2 regions of the Paenibacillus sp. strain BS8-2 genome follow, and region 1 is predicted to be linked to the other one. Evidence: predicted binding sites of a transcription regulator. Region 1 holds the regulator's gene; the other holds the start of a gene.
What was found. Region 1 encodes Rex, which represses fermentation and respiration genes when NADH is low (regulators of the CRP and FNR family bind a similar motif). Its sites were predicted from a motif close to TTGTGAAATATTTCACAA; they were not measured.
Positions count from the first base shown of each region.

Region 1 (15,394 bases):
TGAGTGCTTCCCTAGAAGAAGCGCTGGCTTCGACAAAAGCGGATGTTCTTGTAGATTTTTCTGTTCCTCAGGTCGCATACAGTCATACGAGAACAGCGATCGAATATGGGGTTCGTCCTATTATGGGGACAACAGGCTTTACCCCAGAGCAAATCGTAGAGCTGGACGAGCTGTGCAAAGCGCGTGAAATTGGCGGATTGATCGCACCAAACTTCTCGATTGGCGCCATTCTGATGATGAAATTTGCAGCGGAAGCATCCAAATATTTGCCGAATGTAGAAATCATCGAATACCATGGCGAACAGAAGCTTGACGCTCCGTCCGGTACGTCGATTAAAACGGCTGAGCTGATCTCGCAAGTACGCCAAGAGCTTCGTCAAGGTAATCCGAATGAGGAAGAAATTATCGAAGGCTCACGCGGCGGTTACTACAATGGCTTCCGTATACATAGCGTGAGATTGCCGGGAGTGTTTGCGCAGCAAGAAGTGATCTTCGGGGGATTCGGACAGTCGCTTAAGATCCGCCATGACTCCTACGATCGCGCTGGTTATATGCCTGGCGTCAACACAGCGGTTAAGAAGGTTATGCACTATTCCGGAATGGTTTATGGTTTCGAACATCTGATGGACTAATTGATTTTTCAGCACGAGAGGGGAACGTCATGCTTAACATTGCATTTATCGCACACGATCGCAAGAAGGATGAAATTGTAAATTTTGTTACAGCGTACGAACATGTTTTTGTTCCTCATAAGCTATATTCAACAGGCACAACAGGAACCCGTATCATGGAGCAAACGAAATTAAACATTCATCGTTTTATGTCGGGACCACTTGGCGGTGATCAGCAAATCGGTGCCATGGTCGCAGAGAACGAAATGGATCTGATTATATTCCTTAGAGATCCGCTTATGGCACAGCCGCATGAGCCGGATATTATCGCTTTGCTCCGTCTATGTGATGTGCAAGGTATTCCAGTTGCGACTAATATTGCGACAGCGGAGCTGCTTGTTAAAGCTGTAGAACGCGGGGACTTTGCGTGGAGAGAGCTTGTCCACAAATATAAGCCGGGAGTGGCCGAGTAATGAACGAAATCGATATGCTCATTTTCGGCGCACATGCCGATGATGCCGAGATTGGCATGAGCGGCACCATCGTGAAACATACGATGGCGGGACAACGAGTTGTCATATGCGATTTGACAGAAGCGGAGATGTCATCCAACGGCACCGTGGAGCTGCGTCGGCAAGAAGCCGATGCAGCGGCCGCGGTGCTTGGTCTATATGCCCGTACAAATCTTGGTCTGCCTGATCGAGGACTTGAGCTTTCCCGTGCGCATATCGAACGGGTTGTAGAAGAAATTCGGAAGTGGCGACCCAAATATGTGTTTGCCCCTTATTGGGTGGATCGGCATCCCGATCATGTACAAGCCAGCAAGCTGATTGAAGAAGCTGTGTTTAATGCCAAACTTCGCAATTATATGAAGCCGTTGCCGCCGGTCCAGGTGGAACAGCTTATCTATTATTATATTAATGATATGGAGAACGTGTCGCTTGTGATGGATGTGTCTTCCGTATACGAACAGAAGAGACAGGCTTTGAAGGCCTATCAATCGCAGTTCGGTTTGAGTGGTGGAGCGGATACGGTTGCTACGCCGCTTACGAGCGGTTATTTGGAACGGGTTGAAGCAAGGGATTCTTTGTTGGCCCAGGGCCGTGGCTGGAGCTATGCAGAAGGATTCGCCATTAAACGTCCGTTTGGTATAGCGGGATTTTAGGGTTATGAATACTAAGGGAAAACCTATTGGGAATACATATAAGTAAAGTTTCACATGCGGAGGTGCATCAGACATGACCAGAAAACTAAAGATTGGAATTACATGTTATCCTACGCTGGGCGGTTCTGGTGTTGTAGCAACGGAACTCGGGAAATTGCTTGCCGAGAGAGGACATGAAATTCATTTTATAACGCATAGCATTCCGTTTCGCTTGGGGAAATTCAACAAAAACATCTTTTTTCATGAGGTTGAAGTTAACGATTATTACGTGTTCAAATATCCTCCTTATGACTTATCACTCGCTAGTAAAATGGCTCAAGTTGCCAAGATGCAGAAGCTGGATATCCTTCATGTTCATTATGCCATCCCGCATGCCGTCTGCGCGTATTTGGCCAAACAGATGAGCAATGATGGATTCAAAACGGTTACAACCTTGCATGGCACTGACATAACTGTTCTCGCGCAGGATGAATCGTTGAAGGATTTGATTAGACTTGCCATCCACCAGAGCGATGCCGTTACGGCCGTATCGGACGATCTGATTCAAGAAACGCGCAAGCTTCTAGACATCATGACTCCGATCGATCTAACCTATAACTTTGTAGATAAACGTGTCTATTATCCGCGGGATGTGGAGACGCTCCGACGCGACTACGCCGCGTCGGATGAGAAAATTCTTATGCATATCTCCAATTTCCGGCCAGTCAAACGGGTAAGCGATGTCGTAGATATTTTCGCCCGCGTTGCAGATAAGATCAAAGCCAAGTTGTTGCTTGTTGGAGAAGGACCGGAGCAATCCAAAATCCAGTGTAAAGTTCGAAATTTAGGTCTTGAAGACCGTGTACAATTCCTTGGCAAACAAGAGGATGTTGCCCAGGTCATTTCTATGGCAGATGTATTGCTGTTACCTTCGGAGAAGGAAAGTTTTGGTCTGGTTGCGCTGGAAGCCATGGCATGCGGTGTACCGACGGTTGGTTCTAATGCAGGAGGAATTCCGGAGCTTGTCACGCATGGAGAAACTGGTTTTCTGTCGGATATCGGCAACGTGGAAGAGATGGCAGAGAATGCCATCAAACTTTTGACAGACGATGTTCTTGCTGATCGGATTAAAAATGCTTGCTTGCACCGCGCTCGATTTGAATTCTGCAATGACGCGATTACAACGCAATACGAACAGATTTATTATCGTGTTCTTGGCATCGAAGCGAAGCTTCCAGAGCCGGTATGCGAATGATCAAGCTCGACCTTACCGCAGCGATGTCGGCGGCATTGCCCATCATTGAGCAACTGGAGCGAGCCGGGCATGAAACGGTATTTGTTGGGGGGGCGGTTCGAGACACCATCCTTGGCAAGAATGTCAAGGATGTGGACATCGCAACCGCTGCCGAGCCAGAAGAGGTTATGGCGATATTTCCGCGATGTATCCCGACGGGCCTCGCCCACGGTACAGTGACCATTATGCAAGAGGGGATACCCTACGAGGTAACGACCTTTCGCCAAGAAGCTCAGTATATCGATTTCCGCAAACCTAGCTCCGTCTCCTTTGTCAAGGATTTAGACGGTGATCTGTTGAGACGCGATTTCACGGTCAACGCGTTGGCGCTCAGAGGGGACGGAAGCATTCATGATCCATACGGTGGTCTAAATGACTTGGAACTAGGTGTACTGCGTTGCGTTGGTGATGCGAACGAGCGCCTCCGTGAGGATGCGCTGCGAATGGTTCGAGCTATCCGATTTATCGGAGTCTACGGATTTCAGCCGGCTTTGTCTGTATGGCGATCGATCAGGCGCAATCGGGAGCTGTTGCAGCATATAGCGATGGAGCGGATTCAAGCCGAACTAACGAAAATGATCGAAAGCAGCAATCCTTCTCGTTCTCTTGCCTGGTTGGATCAGAGCGGCTTGCTTCGTCATACGAAGGAGCCTCTTGCTTTTGTGAACAAATATAAAGAGAGCCGTCGTCATCCTTCTGGCGCGGATATCCTCCATGAAATAAACGAGCCGGATGTCAAATGGACATGTTTGGCTCTATCGATGGGGATATCTGCAACAGATACAAGGACAACCCTGGATACATTGCGGATGTCGAACAAGTCTATACAAAGAATAGTGGCTCCAATTGTATTCGCTGAACAAATGGCGGATCTTCTTCAATACCAGAATGGAACCAAGTTCGATTCAGGTGTTGCGGGAGAATGGGATAAAGCTAGTATGCGATTAGCATTGTCTATAGGAATAACACCTGTAAGACATTGGATCCTCATTACGAAATTGTTGTCAAAAAATCATGCAAATTCGATGAGACTGGTTCCTGTCGAATGGATAAACAGATTAGAGCGGTTGATTGAACATGCTCCCGTTCTTACCTTGAAGGAGCTGGACATAACCGGCTCTGAACTTGCAAGCGCTCTTAATAAAGGAGCTGGCGCGTGGCTTAAGTTATGCTTAGAGAGATTGCTCCTGGAAGCCTCACTCGGCAGAATCGAGAATCAAAAGGAACATTTGATCCAGCAAGCTGCAGCATGGGAGACGGATTGAAGGGAGTAAATCATGAGTAACGAAGCATTAATCCAATTGTTACGCGACCATCCCGGCGAATATGTTTCGGGCGCCAAAATGAGCGAAGAGCTTAAGGTGAGCCGTACTGCAATATGGAAATACATCAAAAAGCTCGAAAATGCCGGTTATGAATTCGAAGCTTCAACAAAGCTTGGTTATCGTCTGCTCTTTGAGCCGGATCAATGGACACATAAGCATGTCGAACGAAGATTGACGACCAAAACCTTTGGCCAAGTTCTGACCATTGAAGGCGAGATTGAATCCACGCAAGATTTGGCGCGTGCTGCGGCAGAACAAGGAGCGCCCGAAGGTTATCTCGTCGTCGCCGAACGCCAGCTTAGTGGTCGAGGTCGTATGGGACGATCATGGATTTCCCCCTTCGGGAAAGGGATATGGATGAGCATGGTGCTGCGACCTGCTGTTCCCATTCATTGTGCCCCACAGTTAACGCTGCTTGCGGCAGTTGCGTTATGCCGCAGTTTAAAACGAAGCACCGGGCTGCCCATCGGAATTAAGTGGCCGAATGATCTACTGGTAGATGGACGCAAAATAAGCGGCATCTTAATGGAATCTGCCGTTGAGGATGTGCGGCTCAAATATATCGTGGCGGGCATCGGCATCAGTGTGAACCTGACCGAAGCAGATTATCCGAAAGAGATGCGCGAGAAAGCAGTATCTCTGCGAATGGCCTCTGAACGAGTCTTAAGCAGAACGGAATTGCTGGCAGATTTCTTGTTGGAATGGGAGCAGTTGTACGAATTGTTTTTGAGCGAAGGCTTTGAGCCCATTGCGGTCTTGTGGGAGTCCATGGCGGTATCATTAGGGCAAAAAGTGAAGTTGACCACGCCGCAAGGCGAGCTAATCGGTGTACCCGAATCGCTCGATACTAGCGGCGCGATCCGAGTTCGTTGTGAAGACGGCAGAATCGCTACGATCTTCTCTGCCGAGATGGGTGAGCCGCTTTCTAGGCCATAGGAATATCCCTGCAGTGGAAGCGCCGTTTACGATCGGTATTTTTTTTGGTAAAATAGAGGCATCGGGCAGCATTCGATACGTTCAGAAGCTGCACCGATGCGGAACGATAGCATGCTCCAATGTATTGCAATTGACAATGATTGGGATGCGCACTCTGCTCTGAGCCGCTGAGGACCGAGACAGAAGGAAGCATGACAAGTAGGATATTCCTTTTTTCTACGGCAACCTTTTCAGCAGCGGCTAAAAGGTTTTTTTGTGTTCACAATAGCCATAAAGGGGATGAAACCGATGAGGAAACGACTGACAATTTCCGCGCTTCAGAAGATGAAGCGGGAGCGCAATGCGATTTCCATGGTGACAGCGTATGATTATCCGTCTGCAAAGCTGGCGGAAGAAGCAGGTATCGATACGATACTTGTGGGTGACTCTCTTGGTAATGTTGTATTAGGGTACGAAACTACGATACCGGTTACGATCGACGATATTGTTTATCATACGAGAGCTGTCGCGCGTGCGGCAACTCATACGTTTATTATAGCTGACATGCCGTTTATGACTTATGGCGCAAGCCGTGAAGCGACACTCATGAATGCAGCTCGAATCATGCAGCAAGGCGGCGCTCAAGCCGTCAAATTGGAAGGCGGCAAGGAGATTGCCTCCGAGGTGGAGGCGCTGGTCAAAGCCGGAATTCCCGTTATGGGTCATATTGGTCTGACGCCTCAGTCTGTACACCAATTGAGCGGTTATAAGGTACAAGGCAAGCTAGAGGGCGATGCAGAGAGGCTGTTGCAAGATGCGATCGCGCTGGAGCAAGCAGGCGCTTTCGCCATTGTTCTGGAGCTGTTGACGGAGCCTCTTGCCAAAGCGATCACGGATGCCATCTCCATACCGACAATCGGGATTGGGGCAGGACGTACTTGCGATGGTCAAGTCTTGGTATATCACGATCTGCTGCAATACGCTTCGCCTTATTTCGAGAAAAAATTTGTTAAAACGTATGCGGATATCGGAACGACAATCCGTCAGGCAATTGAAGCGTATGTAGCTGACGTGAAGTCCGGCGAATTTCCTGCTGAGGAGCACGCGTTCCAGCCGCAAAAAGAAACGAATGTTCCAACGGCCTTATATGGTGGTGCAACAAACAGTCAAGAAGAATCTGTAAAAACAGCCCCATCAGCTGAGAAGGGAGTTCAATATACATGATCGTATGTCGAACGATCCCTGAATTAAAGGAAGCGTTAAACGAGCTTACAGGCACGGGGAAATCAGTAGGCTTCGTCCCGACTATGGGGTATTTGCATGAAGGTCATGCCAGTTTGCTTCGGCAAGCACGCCGAGATAATGAAATAATCGCATTGAGCATTTTTGTAAATCCACTTCAGTTCGGACCAAATGAGGATTTGGATCGTTACCCTCGGGACGAAGATCGTGATCTTGCTGTCGCGTCCGAATGTGATGTAGATGTTGTTTTTATCCCTAGCGTTCAAGAGATGTATCCGACCAAACCGTTGACAAAGGTCATCATACATGAAGTGACAGAACGTCTGTGCGGAGCATCTAGACCTGGACATTTTGATGGAGTCGGTACAGTTGTCAGTAAATTATTCCATCTCGTGAAACCTACGAGAGCATATTTCGGCATGAAGGACGCACAGCAAGTTGCCGTTATTGAGCAGATGGTACAGGATCTCAACATGGATGTTGAAATTGTTCGTTGTCCAACATTAAGGGAACCTGACGGACTTGCTCTCAGCTCCAGAAACGTGTTTCTAAGCGCTGAGCAGCGGGTACAGGCCGTAAGGTTGTCTCAATCGCTCCATCTTGTTAGAGAGTGGTCTCAGCAGTCTGAGACAACAGCTGCGCAGCTAAGGCAACAAGTGAGTGCATACATTGAGCAAGCTGAGCAAGCTGAGATCGATTATGTCGAATGGCTGTCCTATCCGAGACTTACTCCAATTGACGATTCATCGCGCGCCGTCGATTGGAGTGGGACTTTGATCATGGCTGTAGCAGTTAAATTCGGAGCGACCCGCTTAATTGATAATGTACTTATTTCATTCAAGGAACCAGTTGGAGGTGGAGAACGATGATTAGAACGATGATGAAATCAAAGCTGCACCGCGCAACCGTAACGGAAGCAAATTTGAACTATGTTGGAAGCATTACGATTGATGAGGATCTAATGGATGCGGCGGATTTATTGGAAAACGAGAAGGTACAAATCGTCAACAACAATAATGGCGCCAGATTTGAAACCTATGTGATTACAGGACCACGCGGATCCGGCGTAATCTGCTTGAACGGAGCGGCAGCAAGACAAGTACAGCCAGGTGATAAAGTTATTATTATTTCGTACGCCGCGATGACGACAGAAGAAGCGCGTGCCCATAAACCGGTCGTTACGATTCTTAACGATGAGAATAAACCGCTTAAAATATTGACGGAAGAATTGCATGCCACAGTCATGTAAAGCTATACTCGCACTTGTTAGTGGCTCGATTATGTAACGGCTGGCATGCCGTATGAAAAACGCCGTTCAAACAAAAAATGACCGTATCACTCCTTACTCCAAAGCGAAGGCGGGATGCGGTATGATACAGCATATGTTTGTTTCGATGAAAGAATGGCTAGATGGCATCAGGGAGCGTTACCAATCGGCGACAGAGCAGGAACGTGGACTGTATCACGATCAACTGCGTGAGCTCAAGAAGGTGAGCGACGCTTTTATCGAAGAATGGCTGCAATTCGAAGAAAAATTTACTGACGTACAGGATGAATGTGGTCCAATTGACTTCGGAAGCCAGACTGTTAGTAGCAATAGCTTATACAGTTCTGAAGGTCCAAAAACTGGCCCATCCACAACGAATGTCGGAGCTCCGAATGCGCCGGCTGCAAGTTATCCCATTACAATCAGTGAGAAGCAGCCATGCAGCTACAACGATATGGAAGTGCCTGAAGAGGCAGAAGCATTGGTTTACAAAGGTCAAGGCTATTATAAATTGTTTATGTTCGCAGAAGCAGCAAAGTTGTTTCAGGAAGCCGTTGCAGTAGCGCCAGAATGTAATCTGGCCCGTTTATTTTTGGGGATGAGCTTGATGCATCAGCAGAACTGGAACGAAGCTCAGCGCCACTTTCAGCTGCTGATCGTGTTATCGGACTTTCCGAAGTGGATCGCTTTAGGATATAATGCCCTTGGGTGTATTCATGCCGTACAGATGAATATGGCATATGCGGAGAAGCTGTTCCGCAAAGCTTATGATGTGTATCCAAGCTTTACGGATTCATTATCGAATCTAAAATCATGCCAGCAATCCAATGGGCAGTTATCGTTATATTTTGGGAGCACGGAGTTGTGCTGTTTGTGAGAGGATCGGGGATATAATGAAATACGCAGTACTGGATTTGGAAACGACGGGACATAGCTCAGAAGACGATATTATTCAAGTCGGCGTTGTCATCGTCTCAGATGACTTGACGATTGTTAATACGTTTAGTTCATTCGTGAAGCCTACAGTGCCGATCCCAGCCTTTATTACGCAATTAACCGGCATTACAGAGGAGATGGTTATGGACGCGCCAGAGCTAAGCGACGTTCTGCTTCAGCTTATTCCTCTGCTTGACGATGCTGTATTGGTGGCGCATAATGTCGGTTTTGATGCAGGATTCTTGAATCAATCGCTGGAGCGTTGCGGTTATTTCCCGTTTACTGGAAATCGTCTGGATACGATCGAATTGCTGAGGATCCTCTATCCGTCGATTACGACTTATCAACTCGGAGCTGTCGCGGAGCTGTTTGGTATCCAACATGATCAACATCACCGCGCGGACAGCGATGCGCTTGCTACCGCATATATATTCATGGAAGCTGTCAACAAGCTTCGCTCCTTGCCGCTGCTCACCTTGCAGCGGCTCGTTGCGTTGATTGATCCTACGAAGGATTTGCATGAATTCCTTCGTCTCAACTTAACGAAGATGGAGCAAACGGTTGTATTTCAATCCAACGAATTCGATTATTATCGCCAGTTTGCTCTTAAAGCAGGAGAATGGAATGAAGAAAAGCCTGCCCGCCAGGACATGCAAGCGGATCCGATTCCTGCAGATATGACCTTCGAAGATTATCTGGATATTGTGCGAGCCAAGTTTCAAGAGCGCTTTCAGGATTACGAAGAACGTGAGCCTCAAACACAAATGTTCCATGAAGTGTACCAAGCATTGGCATCGGACCAGCATCTTATGATTGAAGCAGGCACGGGCACTGGGAAGTCATTGGGTTACTTAATACCTGCGCTGTATTACGGAGTCAAAAATGAGAGCAAAATCGTGGTCAGTACACATACCATCAATCTGCAAGAGCAGCTTAGGAGTCGCGATCTCCCTTTAATTGCTGACGTGTTGCCTTTCCCTGTCCGTGCTTCCATATTCAAAGGCAGGGGCAATTACCTTTGCATGCGTAAATTCGAAGGCAAAGTGAATACGATGGACATGGTTTCTCCTGTGGAAGATGCTGTGACAGCCTCGCAGATGGTCATTTGGTTAAGCGAGACGGAAACCGGCGACCAAGAGGAGCTTAATCTCGGCAGTCGCGGTGCGGACTTCTGGTCTACCGTATCAAGTGACGCAGATTCTTGTCTTAATCGCGCTTGCCCATGGTTCAAACGTTGTTATTATCATCGGGCGAAACATGAATCTAATATTGCAGATGTTACGATTACCAATCATTCTTTATTATTCACGGACGTACAAGCGGATAATCGTTTGTTGCCAACTTATGCGCATCTCATCATAGATGAAGCACATCATGTAGAGGAAGTAGCAGGCAAGCATCTGGGGATGAACATCAATTATTTTTCGCTCGTGCAGACAGTGGGACGATTGTTCAAAGATAATCGCTCTGGCTTATTACCTTCATTGCGTATCAAGCTGCAGGATGAAGGCGATGATCATGTTCAAGCCTGGATGGAAACCATTGATACGATCATACCGATTTTCCAAGACATTAAGGAGCACTGGGACAAGCTGTTCGAGATGTTATATATCTTGACCGGTGAGAGTCCAGACCAAGTTGGCGAAACAGGTGCTAGCGTTCGAAGATTGCAACCGTCCGATCTGCCCCTCGGCTGGGAGGAAGCGGTTCAAGTAGAAAATAACATTCACGTCGAGTTGACTCGGGTTATCAAATCAGCCGAGAAGCTTATGAATGATGTCAAGGATCGTATAGATGAGATCGCTGTTCAAGCTGTACTTACCGATCTAAATGGCGCAATACGCGATATGACGCGCGTGAAGGATGAGCTGCGTATGTTCATGAAGCTGGAGCAGACCAGCTTTGTATTCTGGATCGAAGCAAGTGCGGTCTATCGATATCGTTCCATACAATTGTATGCTGCGCCCGTGGATGTCAGCGAGCAGCTGCAGAAGTACTTTTTTGACGCTAAGGACAGTATCATTATGACTTCCGCTACTCTAACGGTACAGAAGTCGTTCCAATATGCAGAAGAACAACTTGGCTTAACAGGCTACGAATCATCAGGCAGGCTTAAGGCGGTGCAACTTCCTTCTCCGTTCCGATATAGAGAGCAGGCGTTGGTCATGGTGCCGCGTGACTTCCCGGTTGTCAAAGGGGCTTCTGTGGACGGAGCATATTTGAGCAAACTAGCCACTTCGCTTGTTGACGCCGCTATCGAGACCAAAGGTCGAATGCTCGTATTATTCACTTCCTATAAGATGCTGAAGCAAGTATACGAGCTCATGAAAGATGGCTTATCGGCCAGCGGAATCGGCTTGCTTGGACAAGGCATTGACAGCAGTAATCGTACGAAGCTAACAAGACGATTCTTGCAGCAACCAGAGACCGTGTTACTTGGAACAAGCAGTTTCTGGGAAGGCGTGGATATTCCAGGTGAAGCACTAACTTGTCTCGCGATCGTTCGTTTACCATTCCAACCGCCGAATCACCCATTACAAGAAGCGAAAGCAGAGCTCTTGCAACGACAGAAACAGAATCCGTTTATGAAATTATCCATCCCTCAAGCCGTCATTCGTTTCAAACAAGGTTTTGGTCGGTTGGTGCGTACTTCTCAGGACAAAGGAATCGTCATTATCTACGATACCAGAGTCATTGATGCGTATTACGGCAAACATTTCCTGTATTCATTGCCGGGCCCTAAGATCGAAACGATGTTTACATCCCAGATGGTCGGAAGAATGAGGGAATGGCTTCAGAAGGAAGATTCGGTCATTGCATTAGAAGGACTTGAGGCAACAAGGGAGGCAACAACGTGAAGCATGCGAAAATATCCGAAGCGGTCGTACGCCGTCTTCCTATCTATCTGCAAGTGCTCAACGAACTAAACAGCCGCGAAATTCAAACGGTGTCGTCACAGGAACTTGGCGTCAAATTGGATCTGAACCCCGCACAAATACGTAAGGATCTTGCTTATTTCGGAGAATTTGGCCGGAAAGGAATTGGTTATGATGTCGTGTACTTAATCGAAATCATTCGCCAAATTCTGAAAGTAAATCAAACGATTAAGGTTGCTCTGGTCGGAGCAGGCAACCTTGGTCATGCATTATGTAATTACAACAAGTATTCGAAAGACAACATGAAAATTACAGCAGTATTCGATGATCATCCATCCAAGATCGGCACCAATATTAATAATTTGGTCGTACAGCCGATGAGCGAATTAGTAGCGACGATCGCGGAGCAGAAGATCCGAATCGGCATTATAACGGTTCCAGGTATTGAAGCACAAAATGTTGCCAATCAATTTGTTTCTGCTGGAGTAGAAGGGATCTTAAATTTCGCGCCGGCTATATTGCGTGTTCCTGATGAAGTTCGTATCCATCACGCCGACTTTACGAGAGAGCTGTTGAGCTTGGCCTATTATTTGAATCATGAAGGAGAAGAAAGCGATGAGCCAGCTGTGGATTAGAAATGGATTATTTGTCACAATGAACGATGAAGCTTCAGTTATAAAAGGGCATATGGTTGTAACTGACGATCAAATTACATATATCGGTGAGCAAGAACCTGAAGGTCTTTCGGAGCAAGTCCAGAAGCTGGATGGCAAAGGATTAGCTTTTATGCCGGGACTTATTAATGCTCACGGTCATGCGGCAATGTCATTGCTTAGAGGATACTCGGATGATCAGAACTTACAGGTATGGCTAGAGCAGAAAATGTGGCCGATGGAGGGTCGTTATGTTGCGGCGGATACAAGAGCCGGAACTGCGCTCGCCATTGTGGAGATGCTCCGTTCGGGGACAACCACTTTCCTTGATATGTATGATCGAATGGACGAAGTAGCCAAAATTACCGAACAATCGGGCATTCGTGGTGTCCTCATGCGCGGCGCAATCGGTCTTTGCTCAGAAGAGGAACAGCGGGCAAAGCTGGAGGAAGCCGTCGCATTCGCGCTCGAATGGAATGGAAGAGGCAACGGGCGAATTACTACGATGTTGTCGCCGCATGCCCCCTATACTTGTCCGCCAGCTTTTATCGAGAAATTTGTGCAAGCTGCTCATGATCATTCTTTCGCTTTGCATACACATATGTCGGAATCGCTTCGCGAGGTGGAGCAAAACGTTCAAGATTACGGCATGCGTCCAGTCGAGCATCTGCACAAACTTGGTTTCTTCTCGCGTCCAGCGCTCGTAGCACATGCTGTTCATCTTAATGATGAGGAAATTGCGATGTTAGCACAATATGATGTTTCTGTTGCACATAATCCTGTTAGCAATCTGAAGCTCGCAAGCGGAGTGGCAAGGTTGCCGGAGATGCTGAAAGCTGGCATCAAAGTTGCGCTTGGAACGGATAGCGCTGCAAGCAACAACAATCTCGATTTGTTCCAAGAGATGACGATGGCCGCATTGTTGCACAAAGGCGTATCGGGAGATCCAACTGCAATACCTGCATATGAAGCGCTTAAGTTGGCTACTTCTTCAGGTGCTTCTGCAATCTGGCAATCGCAGCAAATCGGCATGTTGAAAGAAGGCATGAAGGCGGATCTGGTGGCGATTGATATCGATCAGCCGCACTTCTATCCGCTAACGGACATCGTGTCACATCTTGTATATGCAGCTAACGGTAGAGATGTTCGCCATGTTTGGGTGAACGGTACACAGGTTGTCCATAATCGTGTCTGTACATTGCTCGACGAAGAGAAAATTCGTAGAGAGGCGCAGGCCAGCTTCGAACGGCTGCTTAACGGCTAATGAGGACGATTGAGAAAAAGCGGCGATCCTATATGACGCCGAGCAAGTGGTTATGGATCATCGTGGCCGCTGTCTTGACGTTTACGATTTGGTTGGGATTATATTACAGAGGCGTCCAGATACCACACTGGAATGAAGAAGGAGCAGCTCGCAGCCAACTGATTTCGAGTGGGGAACTTGATGTTGTGGATGATATTCATAAGCATATTTGGGATGAAACCGTATGGATCGGTTTAGGGACGAGCAATGAAGAGTCCAAATACGTGTTTCTGAAAGACGATGAGACAACTCAAAGCGTGAACGTATCTGATGTCATGACTCATGATAATCTCAAATCGAAGTTCAAAAGCACTAAACCAAATGCAGAGTTGATCCGAATCCAGCCAGGCATGTTTAGGGGAGCTCCTGCATGGGAAGTGTATTACGCTTCGAGCTCAGACGGGATCGAATATCAATATTACGATTTCTATAGCTTCGATGATGAAGCTAAGCTGCTGGAAACTTATTTGTTGCCTGCATAACAACTAGCGAGAAAACAACAAGTTGAATAATTTGAAAAGGGACCTAGCTGGTCCCTTTTCCTGTTTTTACACCCGTAAATGTATCGCGAATTATGATATACTATCGTATAGCAAAGTTGATATACACAAATAAACTTTATATATGCATAGGAGGAAATCGACGATGAGAAAACCAAAAGTAATTCCGCTCGTTATATCGATTGTCACGGCTGCGGTCTTCTTATTCGGAGGATTTGCGCTCTATAAACAGTATGCTGTTGCAGCACCGCTGACCGATAAGCTTGAAGCTATGCCAGGCATCGAGGCAGCTTCGAAACCTGCTATCAGTCAAGATGATTTGAACGTTAAGCTCCAATTAACTGCTGATGCCAGCCTGAGGGAAACATACAATGAAGCGATGAAGCAGGCAACCGAAGCTGCTGGCAGCCGGAAGATTAACATTACACTGGAAAGCAATTCGAATGAAACGCTAGAGCAACTGTGGTATAGCGCCATGTTCGAAGTGGCCGAAGCGATGGAAATAAAAACATATTCGACTATTCCAGATGCAATGAATAAGATTGCTAACACGGTTGAAGGCGTCACGGCAACTACAGAAATGGATGAAAATAATGTTTATATTACCATTAGAGCGGAGCAAGCAGGAGCAACCAAATTTGTTGTGTTGCCGCGTATCGCGAACCAATTGGAGGTGTGGTAATGCGCAAATTCGGCCTTGAAATCGGACTCGGAGTTGCTGTTGTGGCACTTGTTTTCTTGCAAACAATTGGGATCAATGTGCTGCCTTTCGTTATCCTTGCTGCGATAGGCGGTGGTTTGTTTTTTGTTTCCAGAGGAAAAGGAAAGCTGACTACGATCTCAAATGGCGGAAGACGTAAAGCGGTAAAGTCGTCCTCCTTTACGTTCGACGAGATCGGAGGACAAGAAAGAGCGAAACAAGAACTGATGGAAGCGCTGGATTTCCTGGTAAAAAAAGAGCTGATCGAAAAGCTGGGTATTCGTCCGTTAAAGGGGATTTTGCTTGCTGGTCCTCCGGGCACGGGCAAGACGCTGCTCGCGAAAGCGGCGGCGCAATACACAAATTCAGTTTATTTGGCCGCTTCCGGCAGTGAATTCGTCGAGATGTACGTCGGCGTAGGAGCGGGACGTATTCGTGATCTATTCAAAGAAGCGCGAACCAAAGCCAAAAAAGAGGGCAAATCAAGCGCTGTCATTTTTATCGATGAAATAGAGGTTATCGGAGGTAAACGAGACGGCGGTCAACATCGTGAATATGATCAAACATTGAATCAATTATTGACGGAAATGGATGGGATTCATGGTAACGAATCACCGCAAATTCTAAT
Region 1 covers NZ_CM137010.1:4,341,652-4,357,045, forward strand. Annotated here, with positions in the region: gene dapB (4-hydroxy-tetrahydrodipicolinate reductase) at 1-632, shown strand, start outside; gene ACX1C1_RS18685 (methylglyoxal synthase) at 662-1,084, shown strand; gene bshB1 (bacillithiol biosynthesis deacetylase BshB1) at 1,084-1,776, shown strand; gene bshA (N-acetyl-alpha-D-glucosaminyl L-malate synthase BshA) at 1,850-3,010, shown strand; gene ACX1C1_RS18700 (CCA tRNA nucleotidyltransferase) at 3,007-4,314, shown strand; gene ACX1C1_RS18705 (biotin--[acetyl-CoA-carboxylase] ligase) at 4,327-5,310, shown strand; gene panB (3-methyl-2-oxobutanoate hydroxymethyltransferase) at 5,599-6,513, shown strand; gene panC (pantoate--beta-alanine ligase) at 6,510-7,400, shown strand; gene panD (aspartate 1-decarboxylase) at 7,397-7,780, shown strand; gene ACX1C1_RS18725 (tetratricopeptide repeat protein) at 7,902-8,675, shown strand; gene dinG (ATP-dependent DNA helicase DinG) at 8,692-11,592, shown strand; gene ACX1C1_RS18735 (redox-sensing transcriptional repressor Rex) at 11,589-12,245, shown strand; gene ACX1C1_RS18740 (amidohydrolase) at 12,226-13,527, shown strand; gene ACX1C1_RS18745 (hypothetical protein) at 13,560-14,048, shown strand; gene ACX1C1_RS18750 (hypothetical protein) at 14,212-14,748, shown strand; gene ACX1C1_RS18755 (AAA family ATPase) at 14,748-15,394, shown strand, end outside.

Region 2 (15,394 bases), 2.9 Mb from region 1:
ACAGGCGCATTCGACAAACCAGACGCAGGTAAGAGTGCAGCTGCTACTATGTACAATAGCGGCATCGACATTATCTTCCACGCATCTGGCGGCACGGGCAATGGCGTGTTCAACGAAGCGGCAGATCGTAAGAAAAACGGTGAAGCGGTATGGGTAATCGGCGTAGATAAAGACCAATCATTGGAGTTCGGCGATGAAGTGACTCTGACTTCGATGATGAAGGGTGTAGACGCGGCTGTACACAAAGTAACAAAGGATCTGATCGCTGGCAACTGGAAAGGCGGCACAGTGCAAGAGCTTGGCCTGAAGGATAACGCCGTAGGTCTTCCGGAGACTTCCACGAAGAACGTTCCAGCAGAAGTGCTTGAGAAGGTAGAAGAATACAAAGGTAAAATTATCAGCGGCGAAATTGCAGTACCAACGGAATAACAACAAGACACGATGGATTTGAATATGCAGCAACAAGACCGGCGGGAGCCGGTCTTGTGCAGTTATAGGAATGTAAGCAAGCATATCTCCCGGGAGTGATAAGGAATGAGTCAGAGCGGGGCAGTTGTACAACTGAAAGGCATTACGAAACGGTTTCCAGGTCTGGTGGCCAACGATTCCATCAACTTTGAGCTGAAAAAAGGTGAAATTCATGCCTTGCTCGGAGAAAATGGGGCAGGCAAGTCGACATTGATGAACATTCTGTTTGGTTTGTATCAACCGGATGAAGGCGAGATTTGGATCAATGGCGAGCGAACAGTTATCGACGGAGCTTCCAAAGCGATTGAGCTTGGTATTGGCATGGTGCATCAGCATTTTAAGCTGGTACAACCGTTTACGGTAGCGGAGAACATCGTATTGGGAGATGAGCCGCGAAAAGGGATGACGATTGATTACAAGCTAGCTAACAAAAAAGTTAAAGATATTTCTGAACGTTATAAGTTGAAAGTAGATCCGCAAGTACGGATTCAAAATATTACGGTCGGCATGCAACAACGAGTCGAAATTCTGAAAACGTTGTATCGCGGTGCCGAGATCGTCATCTTCGACGAGCCGACAGCCGTGCTCACTGTTCAGGAGATTGAAGAACTCATCGAGATTATTCGCAATCTTGCGGCTGAAGGAAAGTCCATCATTATTATTACGCATAAGCTGAAGGAAGTTATGGCGCTTGCCAATATGGTTACCGTTATTCGCAGAGGCAAAGTGATCCGCACCTTGCCTACCAGCGAGACGAATGAACGACAGCTGGCTGAATTGATGGTGGGACGGGATGTTACGTTCGAAGTTGAGAAGTCTAGGGCTGTACCGGGCAATGTTGTCTTGGATGTACGTAATCTGCATATGAAAGGCGAACATGGCAAGCCGGCACTTGACGGAACGACATTCCAGGTACGCGCTGGCGAGATTCTTGGCATAGCGGGCGTCGACGGCAATGGCCAGAGCGAGCTTATCTATGCCATAACAGGTATGCGCAAGCTGCAAGGCGGCAACGTCTTGCTTAATAATCAGGATCTGACGAACCGTTCGCCGCGCGAAATCTCCTCTGCAGGAGTTGGTCATATTCCGGAGGATCGCCATAAACATGGTCTTGTACTCGATTTCTCCGTCAGCGAGAACATGATTCTCGGCACGTATTACAAGCCAGAGTATGGCCGTTACGGCTTTGTTGATTTTAATGCCATGGACAACCTTGCAACTGAATTGGTTAAGGAGTACGACGTGCGCCTGTCGGGCATTCATACGGATGCAAGAGCGCTCTCTGGCGGCAATCAGCAGAAGGCGATCATTGGACGAGAGCTCTATAACAATCCTGATCTGCTTATCGCTGTACAGCCAACTCGTGGTCTTGATATCGGTGCCATCGAGTTCGTACATAAGCGGCTGGTAGAAGCACGCAACCAGGGCAAGGCGATCCTGCTCATTTCATTCGAGCTGGACGAGCTTTATGCGCTCTCAGACCGCATCGCGGTTATGTATGAAGGGAAGCTGGTCGGTGAAGTGGACTCAGAAGTACGTGATGACGAGCAATTAGGTCTGTTGATGGCGGGCAATAGCGCAGGCTCAGCACAAGCAAACGTATCGACGATAGGAGGGAACTAGACCAATATGGACACAGTCAAAAAGATATTCAACAAATCGTCGATGCTGGTCCCGTTGGTCTCCATCCTATTTGGTCTGATCATTGGTGCCATCGCGATGCTTGCAGGCGGCTACAATCCTATCGTCGCCTACTCCTCGCTTTTAGAGCGATTGTTCGGGAGCTCCTACCATATGGGAGAGACGATACGCGCTATAACGCCGCTGATCTTCACGGGGATCGCGGTTGCCTTTGCCTTCCGTACCGGCTTGTTCAATATCGGGGTCGAAGGACAATTTGTTATGGGGATGACAGGAGCGACATTGATTGGCGTTCTTGTGGAGCTGCCTTGGTATATTCACGGTCCCCTGGCGATACTGACGGGAGCTTTGTTCGGCGGGATATGGGCAGGTATTGTCGGGTTCCTTAAAGCGACCCGAGGGGTAAATGAGGTTATTTCATCCATCATGCTGAACTGGACCGCATTGTATTTGGCCAATTACATTGTGTCGAACTACTTGCTGGAGCAGGGACAACAGAAGTCGCGTCCAATTCATGATTCGGCATTGATGCATATTGACTGGCTAATTGAGCTGATGGACAAAGCGCGGATGCACTGGGGCACGCTGTTCGCCTTGATTGGCATCGTTGTCTTTTATCTATTGCTGTGGCGTACGAAGCAAGGTTACGAGCTGCGTGCCGTCGGTCATAATCCAGATGCGGCGCTGTATGCGGGTATGAACGTCAATCGCACAATCATTAAGTCGATGATGATTAGCGGTGTGTTTGCAGGACTTGGCGGCGTCTTCGAGGTGCTGGGCGTCTTCGGCAATCAGACCATTATGGCCGCATCTCCGGGTTACGGCTTCGACGGGATCGCGGTTGCTCTTCTTGGCGGTAATACGCCGATCGGTGTATTGCTGGCATCCGTATTGTTCGGCGGCCTCACCTACGGTTCCTCCGGTATGAGCTTTGGTGCGGATGTACCTTCGGAGATTGTTCGTATCGTAATCGGATCGGTTATTTTCTTCGTGGCTGCTCACGGCATCGTGAAGTTCGTTCTAAAACCGTTTATGAGTCGACGGGCAGACAAGCGGAAGGAGGCGGCGTAACATGGAAGTATTGGGTCAGCTTATCAATACGACGCTGGTGTTCTCCACCGCACTTATCTTCGCGGCTTTAGGCGGCATGTTCTCCGAACGATCAGGCGTGGTCAATATCGGTCTTGAAGGCTTGATGGTCTCCGGCGCGTTCGCCGCTGCCGTGGCCGCACACTCTGCTTCAGAAGCCGGTCTCGGGGGCGTCTCCCCTTGGCTTGGACTTATTGCGGCGATTGTATACGGCGTGTTGTTCTCACTGCTGCATGCGGTGGCAACAATAACGTTCAAGTCTGATCAGACGGTCGTTGGTGTCGTCATCAACATCTTGGCGCTTGGTGTCGCGATTTATTTCACTCGCAGCCTGTATGACGGTTCCGCTCAAACGCCGCAAATATCGGATGTGTTCACCAAAGTATCGATTCCTTACCTGTCTGACATCCCGGTTATCGGTGAGGCGTTGTTCCACGCATATCCGACGACTTACATCGTTATGATATTGGTGATCGTCAGCTTCTTCGTATTATTCAAGACGCCGTTTGGTCTGCGTCTTCGCGCGGTGGGCGAGCACCCAAGCTCGGCGGATACGGTGGGCATCAGCGTGGCTAAATACCGTTACATCGGCGTTATGCTGAGCGGTGCATTGGCAGGTCTCGGCGGCGCAACCATTACGCTTACGACGACAAGCAGCTTTGCGCACAACACGATCTCCGGCCAAGGCTTTATCGCGCTTGCAGCGCTTATCTTCGGCAAGTGGAATCCGCTTGGTCTGGCTGGCGCAGCATTGTTCTTCGGCTTCGCGCAGGCCATTCGCAACTTTGCGCAGCTATTCGATTGGTCGAAGGACATCCCGACAGAAGTATTCTACATGCTTCCGTATGTGCTTACGCTAATCGTGCTCGCAGCGGCGGTGGGACGCTCCAGTGCCCCGTCGGCGCTTGGGCAGCCGTATGATCCAGCAAGGCGATAAGACATAACAATCATTCCATTAGGAGGAGTAACCATGCAGAAAATCAACACCTTTTTGATGTTCGACGGTCAGGCTGAAGAAGCGATGAACTTCTATGTATCCTTGTTCGAGGATTCCGAAGTCGTAAGCATCGCCAAGTATGGTCCCGAAGGTCCCGGCAAGGAAGGTTCTGTTATCCACGCCTCGTTTACACTTAAGGGACAAACCTATATGTGTATTGACAGCAACATAAAACATGATTTTACCTTCACGCCGGCGATTTCTCTCTACGTTCATTGCGACTCGGAAGAAGAGATCGAGACGTTATATGGCAAGATAGGTGAGGGCGGCGGACCGTTAATGCCGCTTGGCGAGTATGGCTTCAGCAAAAAATTCGCTTGGGTAGCCGATCGCTTTGGCGTGACTTGGCAGCTGAATTTAGCGTTCTAACGGAAAGGGATGGGGGCCTGCCAATGTGGCGGGCTCCTTTTTTAATGATTTTTTTGGCTCGGTGCTTTGCAACTCGGTACGGGAAGTTTCTCGACGAGAACAAGATATCGCAGGATTCAATTAGTAAGGAAACTGGGCTCAACAGGAATAGCGTGGCGAAAGCTGCGAACGAACCGAAGCCAAAAATGCGCGGAATCAAGAAGAAGGCTCTCGCCGATGCAGCTAGGAAAGCCAGCGGGAAGAATGTGGAAGAAGGTGATTTTTGGTGAAACCATAGGCAGAATTAGGAGTATGTAGTAGAATGTTAGGAGAATTTACCCATTTGAGGAGGAACTATACTTGAAGAAGAAATTACTTATCTCATTGACCGTGGGAGCTCTCATGCTCACGTCTGCCGCAGCTGGCGCATACAGCGCTACCAACTTGCAAGCGATCAAGGCCGATCTTAACATGGGGTTGCTTTTTAAAGTTGATGGTGAAGCATGGGTACCGAAAGATGCCAGCGGCAAAAACGTCTACCCTATCTCGTACAACGGTACTACATACCTTCCGATCCGAACAGCCGGCGAAGCGCTCGGCGTTGATGTCGGATGGGATGGCGCGAACAATACTGTTTGGCTCGGAAACGGAGCTGCCGCGGCTGAGGGGCGCAAAGCGAGTGCGCACAACGTAGACGTAACAATGGATAACGGGCCAGTCAGCCTCCATATTTCGAAAGTGTCATTTGACCCCGCATTTAAGGAATGGGATTGGTCTGAGCCGACAGCCGCAATCATCCTAGATGTGTCGGTGGAAAACACTTCTGCGGATAACATTGAATGGTATCTGGATCAATCTCCTCTTGTCCTCAACACAAAGGAACAAATTGAAGATACGTTATATGCCGGTAATAATGATATTTCATCCGAGTTCAAAGGAAATGTAATCAAAAAAGGAAAGCTTGTATACCCAGTGAAAGATAGCAAATTCGAGGATGTTTCCAGTATGCGTTTGGTCACGATGTATGTATTAAAAGATGGTACACTTGATCATGTCGCAGACGATAAAGAAGTTGTCATTGACCTGAAATAGTCAACATCGCCTCATACCGCCCCCGGGCGGTTTTTTCTTTTGCAAAAAACTGTTTTGTTCGTTTTCCGTTCACCTATACAATATTGTATAGGTTTGGTATACTAACTCAACTTTCGCAGCATGAAATTGGCAAGTAGGCCTTAATGTACTTAGGCAAACTCGCTATCCAGTATTGGAGTTGACTTTGGATCAATTTAGAGATTTTCTTTCCTGCTTTTGTGGCGATCTCGTTGATGAGTTCTACAAGTTGCTGCAAAGCAACTGCCCAGTCTATTATGCTTACTTCGTCGCATAGCTGGTAGAATAAGCCGCCGAGCGTCCGTTGATCTGTACTTTGGCGGTGCTGCCACGCCAGAAGGATATAACGAGAAAATACAATTGTCGTATGACTGACTAGGGAATCGTAAGAACGACCTTGAAACTCCTTTTGTAAACGAAGAAGAAGCGACTTGGTGCATTTAAAGAAAACTTCAATGTCCCAGCGTATTTTGTAGATACGAATGACTTCTTGTGGAGTCAACGTTAGGTCTGTCGAGAGAATAGCCAACCAACCATTCATTCTTCTTTGATCGGTGACGAATAAACACGACCATGACAGGGATTCCTGGAACGAGATTCGTTCGGATAGAGCGTAGAACCGCTCTGTTTGTTCCTTCAACCTTGGGCGCCACAGCGTATAATTCCTTTAGGGACAGGCGAGTTCCGTTCACAAGATATCGTTTATTATCATTTTTGACCATGCCAATGACATGCAGTCCGCGATTAAGAATTTCTTGAATAAGCGGTGCTGAGTAAACCAGCTGTCCATTAATGTATAAGAAGCAGAAGCACCTGCGGCAATTGCACGATCAATCATAGCAACAATGACTTGTGGTCCCGTCTGCAATGCTTCTTGTCGGCGCTTATAGCCGGATGTACGCTTGTCTATCCCTTCAGAGATGCCTACAATTCCGGACTTAATCGAGCTAAGTAAACTGAAATCCATCGGGAGAAAGGTATGTCCATCCGACCAACCCATCGTCATCATACGGAATCCCTTGTAGTATGAACCTGTTGCATGATCTTTAAATCTAGCAAGTAGTTCAACAGCTTTACTGCGGTTACGTTCAAACATGGAGTCGTCAAAGATAAAGACCTTCGTACGATCTTCTGAAGTCAGAGACTCTACCTTTTCAATGGATTCGAGGCTTAGCGAAGTCAGAAATTTGCGCCATGCAAATCCTGGGTGATTCAAGAATCGATAAATCGTATCCTTGCCTGGAAATGCTTCACCTTTGTTACTCTCGAGTAAGCGAAACCAATTCTTTTGATGAAACAGAAGAGTGAATATAACACGAAATATGTAGGCGCAACTAAATCCAAACGCCCAAGCAACCATGCCATCGAGCGAAAGTTAGGTAGATGAGCCCCAAGCCGTCATATCGTCGAGGGAAGTTGCTCCCATCCACGTGTCATTTCCGTTTACCTTGCCATCCATCATGAGATTGATGTAGTTTGTACAGTAATATTGTTCGGTTTGGAGCCAATAAGGAACGATTGATGTATTTGATGCAGGAAATATAAGTCCAGGAAGGGTAAGTAATGGGGTACCGCGCAAAAATGATGTACGAATTGCAGGAATACTCTCATCAGCGAGGATTGGAGACTATAATGATGTATGGAATGCAGGATGGTTTGTCGGGAGGGCTCAATTTCATACGCTGAAACCCAGAAATCCGAAGCATTATAAGTCTATGATCAAATAAACGCTGTATGAGCTCAAAAAATGGGCCGCCAGAGCGCTTAATCACTGTAATCCTCCATTGACAGACCCTGCTGTCAAGTGTAAATTAAATCTTAATTAAACTACTCTACACTCAGGGATTATCGAGAAACGTATCAATGATAAATCAACCTTTGGGTAAAGCTAAAGGTATTGGAGTCAGATGGTTTGTGCATCAATTCACAAAGTTAGAATTTACGGGTCTCCTTCGTCAAGCAACAACTGGGCAGGCATCGCGGAATTCTGAATGATATAAGAGGAGATGATCTATCGTGGAAGCACTGGCATTGGAACGCAAGGCGGAACAAAACCGCGAGCTGCGCGAACGACTTATACAATTGAAGAAGGAACGTAATGCCATCATTCTTGCTCATTATTATCAACGTGACGAAATTCAGGAGGTAGCCGACTTCCGTGGGGATTCGTTCTTATTGGCTCAGAAGGCAGCGCAGACGGATGCGGACGTGATCGTATTCTGCGGTGTGCACTTTATGGGCGAAAGCGCCAAAATTCTGGCACCGAACAAGACGGTTATCATTCCCGACGAACGCGCTGGCTGTCCGATGGCGGATATGGTGAACGTTGACGGCTTGCGCAGATTGAAGGCGCAGCATCCAGGCGCGACGGTTGTAACGTATATCAACTCCTCGGCTGAGATTAAGGCGGAGACGGATATTTGTTGTACGTCGGCTAATGCGGTCAAGGTTGTTAACTCGGTTGAAGGTGATGAAGTGATCTGGGTGCCAGACAAAAACCTCGGACACTATGTACAACAGAACACCGACAAAAAGATGATCATCTGGGAAGGCTACTGCAATACGCACGATATGCTTACTGTCAAAGATGTGGAAGAGATGAAGGCCAAATATCCGAACGCGCAATTCGTTGTGCATCCGGAATGCCGTCCTGAGGTTGTTGAGCTTGGCGACTTCGTTGGCAGTACGACTGCTATTATCAAATATTGCAAAGAATCCGACTGCCAAGAGTTTATCGTCGGTACAGAGGATGGAACAGGCTACCAGCTTCGTCTGGATAGCCCGAACAAGACGTTCCATTTTGCATCCAAATATCTCGTATGCCCCAACATGAAGGTCAACAATTTGAAGAAGCTCGTCAAATGTCTTGAGACGATGCAGCCACAAATTTATGTGCCGCCGCATGTTGCTGATCAAGCCCGCAAGTCGCTCGAGCGGATGCTGGCAGTGAAATAAGCAGCTTTTCCTTACGAATGCAGTTCCCATCATGCAGTTAGCCAGGAGGCGCGCTAATGATTCCTAGATACCTCGTCGACTTTGAGCTGGATAAGCTGCCGGTCGTAGAGAAAGATGTTATTGTCATCGGGGCCGGCATTGCCGGTCTTTTTACCGCTATACGAGCAAGTGAGAAGCACTCGGTGCTGATGATAACCAAGAAGTCGCTTCTTGACAGCAATACGCGTTACGCGCAAGGCGGCATCGCTGCCGTCATTTCGGAGGATGATTCGCCTGCCTACCATCGTCAAGATACGTTGATCGCAGGGGCTGGTCTTTGCGATGATGAATCCGTTGATGTGCTTGTGCATGAAGGACCCAAAGGCGTGCGCAGCTTGATTCGAATGGGCACTCAGTTTGATCTCGAGAACGGTGAGTTCGCGTTGACCAAGGAAGGTGCGCATAGTCAGCGTCGTATTCTTCATGCTAACGGCGATGCGACGGGGTATGAGATCGTGCGTGCGCTGTCGGAGACGGTGACTTCCAATTCTGGCGTCGAGGTGTGGGATGACCACTTTGTTATCGATCTGGTGACGGAGGAGGGTGTCTGCTGTGGCGCAATCGTGCAGAAACCAAGCGGAGAGCGACTCTTCGTGCGGGGCAAAGCGACGATTCTGTGCTCCGGTGGATCAGGTCAGCTGTATCGTTACACGACGAACCCGGAGGTTGCTACAGGCGATGGAGTGGCTATGGCGTACCGTGCGGGCGCTTACATAAGGGATCCAGAATTCATTCAATTTCATCCTACATCATTATGTTACCCTGGCGCGCCGAGATTCTTGATCTCCGAAGCGGTACGCGGCGAAGGCGCTGTATTGCGCAATATTAAAGGCGAGCGATTCATGGAGAAGTACCATGAGCAGCTTGAGCTGGCGCCTCGCGATGTCGTAGCAAGGGCGATCGTCAGCGAGATGGAGGAAACGAGATCAACCTTCGTTTATATTGATATTACGCATGAATCAGCGGAGATGGTGAAACACCGTTTCCCTACGATATACGAAACTTGTCTGAAGTACGGCCTCGACCTGACCTCCGACTGGATTCCCGTTGCGCCTGCCATGCATTATATGATGGGTGGAGTGAAGACGGATCTAAACGGCGAAACTAACATTAAACGTTTGTTCGCTTGCGGCGAAGTATCGTCGACGGGGGTTCACGGCGCTAATCGACTTGCCAGCAACTCGCTCTCTGAGGCGATCGTCTTCGGTCGACGCATTATTAAGCGGATTGAGGAGCTTTCTCCTCTAACCACCCAGCCTAAAGTCGTAAGTAAGGTTGAGCGAAGCTCCGTCTATATGCAGTCCGTGGTTGAGCGCAGGCTGAAGCTTCAGAAGGTTATGGTTCGATATGCGGGTCTGCGCCGCAACGAGAATGGCCTGCGAAAGGGACTTGAAGAGTTAAAGCGGCAGCTTCCGATCTTCCAAGCGACGCTTACAGAGCGTGAGCAGTACGAATTCGCGAATTTGCTGACTTGTGCAATGCTGACAACAGAAGCTGCGCTGCAGCGTGAGGAGAGCCGCGGAGCGCACTACCGCGAGGACTTCCCGGTGAAGGACGATCTCGTATGGCGCAAGCATACAATTCTACATCATACTCAAGGTATAACTGAGGAGCGGATTGAACATGTTTGAATGGACGACGGGCGGTTATGATGAGGCGCTTCGAAGCCAGATCAGAAGCTGGCTGGCCGAGGATATCGGGAGCGGCGATATTACGACGGAAACAACGATTCCGTCCCATTCGCTGTCCAAGGCAGTAATTCACGTCAAAGAGAGCGGTATCATCGCTGGGATTCCGGTGGCGAAGCTCGTGTTCGAGGTTGTTGATCCTTCACTCGTGTTCACAGCTTTGGTTCAGGATGGCGATCACGTGGCCAAGGGCACGGTTATTATAGAAGTTGAGGGCAAGACACATAGCTTGCTTACTGGCGAACGTCTTGCGCTCAATCTGATGCAGCGTCTGTCCGGCATCGCGACCAAAACAAACGTATTCGTTCAGAAGCTGCAAGGACTACCGGTGCGCCTGGTCGATACTCGTAAGACAACGCCTGGACATCGACTGCTGGAGAAATATGCGGTCAGGGTCGGCGGCGGATCGAATCATCGGTTCGGGTTATATGATGCTGTGATGATTAAAGATAACCATATCAAAGGCGCAGGCAGCATTACGGCCGCTGTCGAGGCATCCAGAAGCCGCATTCCGCATACGATGAAGATCGAGGTGGAGACGGAGTCCATCGCGCAGGTGGAAGAAGCATTGGCTTGCGGTGCCGATATTATTATGCTGGACAATATGGATACGGATCGCATGACGGAAGCGGTCAAGCTCATCAAGAGCCGTGCGCCTCATGTGATCGTGGAAGCATCCGGAGGCGTTAACCTCGATACCATTCATGGTATCGCGGCTTGCGGCGTAGATGTCATCTCGGTAGGTGGACTGACGTACTCGTTCAATGCGCTGGACATCAGTCTGGATCTCGGTGAGAAGAAGGGCGGTAGGGCGCAGTGATTCTGGTTATCGACGTTGGCAACACAAACATCGTAATTGGCGTCTATAAGGGTAAGGAGCTTCTGTACCACTGGCGTCTAAGCACCAACCGTTCTGCGACGGTAGATGAATACGGCATTAACATACATAATCTGTTCAGCTTCGCAGGGATCAAGACGGAGCAGCTCGAGGGCGTTATAATTTCCTCGGTTGTGCCGCCGCTCATGCGAACACTGGAGCAGCTATGTCTCAAATACGTTCGCAAAGCGCCGATTATCGTCGGACCGGGCGTCAAGACGGGGCTCAATATTCGGTATGAGAATCCGCGCGAGGTTGGGGCGGATCGGATCGTCAACTCCGTGGCGGGCATTGAGAAGTACGGCACGCCGCTTATCGTAGTGGATTTCGGCACTGCGACGACGTTCGATTATATCGACGAGGGCGGCAATTACTTGGGCGGTGCGATTGTGCCTGGTATTGGGATCTCGACAGAAGCGCTATACCAGCGGGCGGCGAAATTACCGCGCATCGAGCTTGCCAAGCCTAAGAGCGTGATCGGCCGCAATCCGGTAACGTCGATGCAGGCGGGCATCATCTTCGGTTATGCTGGTCAGGTTGACGGTATAGTGGGCAGAATTAGATCCGAATTCGGCGTGCAACCTAGAGTAGTCGCTACCGGGGGGCTGGCGGAGCTTATCGCTGCCGAATCGGATACTATAGAAGAAGTGGATCCTCTACTGACGCTGGAAGGACTTCGCATTATTTACGAACGGAATCAGGAGGGGCAATAATGGAACAAGAGCAAGAACGATTAAACGATATCTTAATCCGGGGAACGGCATGGGGCGGCAAAATCCGCGTGTTCGCTTGCCGTACGACGAATCTCGTAGAAGAACTCCGTCGCCGGCATGACACCTTCCCTACGGCTACTGCGGCGTTAGGTCGCACATTGTCGGTTGGGGCGATGATGGGCGCGATGCTCAAGGGCAAGGAGAAGCTTACCATTCAGGTGAAAGGCGATGGCCCGATCGGACAGATCGTTGTGGACGCCAATGCGAATGGCGAGGTGCGCGGTTATGTCGAGCATCCCCAAGCTCACCACGGAAGTAACGAACGGGGCAAGCTGGACGTGGCGGGAGCGGTTGGAACGAGCGGCTACGTTCATATTACCAAGGATCTTGGGCTGAAAGAGCCTTATCGCGGAAGCGTGCCCATCATCTCTGGAGAATTGGCTGAGGATTTCACGTACTACTTTGCCGTATCGGAGCAGACGCCTTCTGCCGTCGGCGTCGGCGTATTGGTGGAGAGCGACAACTCCGCTATCCATGCAGGCGGCTACATTGTACAGCTGCTGCCGGGATTGACGGACGCGGAGATTACGCGATTGGAGCAAGCAATTGGGGTGATGCCGCCCGTTACGACGCTGCTAGCGCAAGGAGAGACGCCGGAAGGATTGCTTAGACATGTTGTAGGCGATGATCTCGTTATCCATCATACGATGGATCTGGCGTTCAAATGTCAGTGCAACGTGGAGCGGGTCGAGCAGACGCTGATCAGCTTGGGGCAACAGGAAATCCAAAGCATTATTGATGAGGACGGGCAAGCGGAGGTCGTGTGCGACTTCTGCAACGAAGCGTTCACCTTCGGACGGGCGCAGCTGGAGCAGCTCTTGGAGCAGGCGAAACCTAAGCCAGTCCAGTAACCGGAGGCACTGTGGAGTCATGAGAAGAGGGGAAGTACTGAAAGCCGTCGTCATCGTTCAAGCGATCTGCCTGATTGCATTGACGGGGGCTGTGCTGATTAAGATGTGGCCGCAGACGTTCGGCAGAGGAGCGGATCGGGCGCCTTCCATCGAGGATGGCGAGGGGCCTGATGCCATTCAGCCCGGAGATGAAGCGATTGCTTCGGTAGGCGGTCGAATGATTACGAAACGACAGCTGACTGACGAGCTATACGAGCAGTACGGCGATGCTGTGCTTCGTACGCTCATGCTGCGCGAAGCGATGGAGCTGGAAGCTGCGAGCAATAACATCAAGATTACACAGGAGCAGATGGACCGCGAACTAGCATTGTCGGCTGAAGGTTATGAGAGCGAAGAACAGTTTTTCACCGTTATGGAGGAACAGCTTGGCCTTACAAGGGAGCAGGTGCTGGAGGATACGCGTTACAAACTGCTGCTCGAGGCCATTACGGCGAGCACGGTGCTCGTAACGGATCAAGAAGTAGACGCATACATAGAGCTGCACGAAGAGCAGTTTGCTCCTCAAGCGGAGTATCATCTCCGCTGGATCCTGACTGAGACGAGCAAGCAGGCAGATGGCATTATCGTCAAGCTCGCGGACGGAGAGTCGTTCGAAGTCTTGGCGTCATCGTATTCGCTTGATGAATTCACGAGAGAAGCCGGCGGGGATCTGGGATTTATCGAATCGGGGGATCCCTTCTATGACAGCGCGCTTCTGGCAGAGGCAGGCAGGCTTGAGATTGGAGAGATAGCAGGTCCGATCGCGATCCAATCTGGTTTTGCCATCATTCAGCTTATGGGTACCAAATCGACGGAGGGGCTGCAAGGGAAACTGCTGCTCGATACTGTACGGAAGCAGATCGCGCTGGAGAAGGCGAAGCCGATGGTTGATATAGAGGAGGAGCTTATGCTCCGGTACAATGCGGCCGTCATGAAATGACGGCCGTTTCATTGTTAGAGCACCTTGCCTTCGGGGCGTTAGCAAGCGCTTTTAAAGTGGCTATTGACAATGTCGGCATGAGATTGATAATATGGAATAAGCAGAAAACCTACTATTTTAGTCGGAATAAGGAGGCTTTTCACTCATGGCAAGAATTGTACAGAGCATTACAGAACTTATCGGCGATACGCCACTGGTTCGCTTGAACCGCCTCGTACCCGAAGATAGCGCTGAAGTATACGTAAAGTTGGAGTATCAGAACCCAGGCGCCAGTGTCAAAGACCGCATCGCGATCAGCATGATCGAAGTAGCGGAGCAAGAAGGCGTGCTGAAACCTGGCGATACAATCGTTGAGCCGACATCAGGCAACACAGGTATCGGTCTTGCAATGGTAGCAGCAGCGAAAGGGTATAAAGCGATTCTGGTTATGCCTGAGACGATGAGCCTTGAGCGTCGCAACCTGCTTCGCGCTTATGGCGCGGATCTTGTGCTGACACCTGGATCCGAAGGTATGAACGGCGCGGTTCGCAAAGCTGAAGAACTGGTGCAAGAGAACGCGACATACTTCATGCCGCAACAATTCAAGAACCAAGCAAACGTAAAGGTTCACCGCGAGACGACAGGGCCTGAGATCGTAGAAGCGATCAACTCCCTTGACGGCAAGCTGGACGCCTTTATTGCTGGTATTGGCACAGGCGGAACAATCTCCGGTGCTGGTGAAGTGCTGAAGCAGAACTTCGAAGGCATTAAAATTTACGCAGTAGAACCTGCGGCATCCCCGCTGCTGTCCGGCGGCAACCCAGGTCCACATAAGATTCAAGGGATCGGCGCTAACTTCGTGCCGGATATCCTGAATCGCGAAATCTATGACGGCGTTCTGACAATCGAGAACGAAGAAGCATTCGAATATGCTCGTCGCGCAGCGAAAGAAGAAGGTATCCTGTGCGGTATCTCATCCGGAGCGGCAATCAGCGCGGCACTGAAAGTGGCGAAGGAACTTGGCAAAGGCAAACGTGTTGTAGCTATCGTTCCAAGTAACGGCGAACGTTACCTCAGCACGCCGTTGTTCAACTTCGAGAACTAATCAATCAAGCGGACGGCTTGTTCGTCCGGCATGCATAAGCGTCTTCCATTCCAAGGAGTGGAGGACGCTTTTCTTTTCTGTGGTGATTCGGTATACTAGGCGCTAACAACGAAAGAAGGATCGGGGGCAATCGACATGGTCACCGCTTGGGAAGAGTGGCTTGGGTGGCGCGCTGAGGGATCGTATACAACGCTGCCTTATTTGCTGGAGCTGCCCTATAAGCCTGGCGGAGGCGATATAATCGCTTCTTGGGAGGAAGTATGGCAAGATGCGTCTCCGTATGCTTTTGTACTGGAGAGCGGCAAGGTAGGCAGCTATACCTACCTTGGGGCACATCCGGAGGGCGTTATCAGAGGTAAGGGGCTAGAGGCGGAATCCATGATGTTCCTGTCTTTGGAGGAGCAGGCTGCCTCACGCAAACGCTGGAGAGGAGCGCCCCTAGACATCGTACGCCAGTGGATGGGAGACAGCCGCGGTCCTCGGCTAGACAAAGGG
Region 2 covers NZ_CM137010.1:1,448,317-1,463,710, reverse strand. Annotated here, with positions in the region: gene ACX1C1_RS06410 (BMP family lipoprotein) at 1-429, shown strand, start outside; gene ACX1C1_RS06405 (ABC transporter ATP-binding protein) at 535-2,091, shown strand; gene ACX1C1_RS06400 (ABC transporter permease) at 2,098-3,180, shown strand; gene ACX1C1_RS06395 (ABC transporter permease) at 3,182-4,135, shown strand; gene ACX1C1_RS06390 (VOC family protein) at 4,169-4,564, shown strand; gene ACX1C1_RS06385 (stalk domain-containing protein) at 4,904-5,635, shown strand; gene ACX1C1_RS06380 (hypothetical protein) at 5,742-6,293, opposite strand; gene ACX1C1_RS06375 (IS4 family transposase) at 6,342-7,013, opposite strand; gene nadA (quinolinate synthase NadA) at 7,670-8,608, shown strand; gene nadB (L-aspartate oxidase) at 8,665-10,278, shown strand; gene nadC (carboxylating nicotinate-nucleotide diphosphorylase) at 10,271-11,155, shown strand; gene ACX1C1_RS06355 (type III pantothenate kinase) at 11,152-11,925, shown strand; gene hslO (Hsp33 family molecular chaperone HslO) at 11,925-12,836, shown strand; gene ACX1C1_RS06345 (peptidylprolyl isomerase) at 12,856-13,815, shown strand; gene cysK (cysteine synthase A) at 13,961-14,899, shown strand; gene ACX1C1_RS06335 (anthranilate synthase component I family protein) at 15,035-15,394, shown strand, end outside.
Region 2: a site for Rex is predicted at 7,566-7,583, ahead of nadA (quinolinate synthase NadA). Genes of this name have one in related genera too.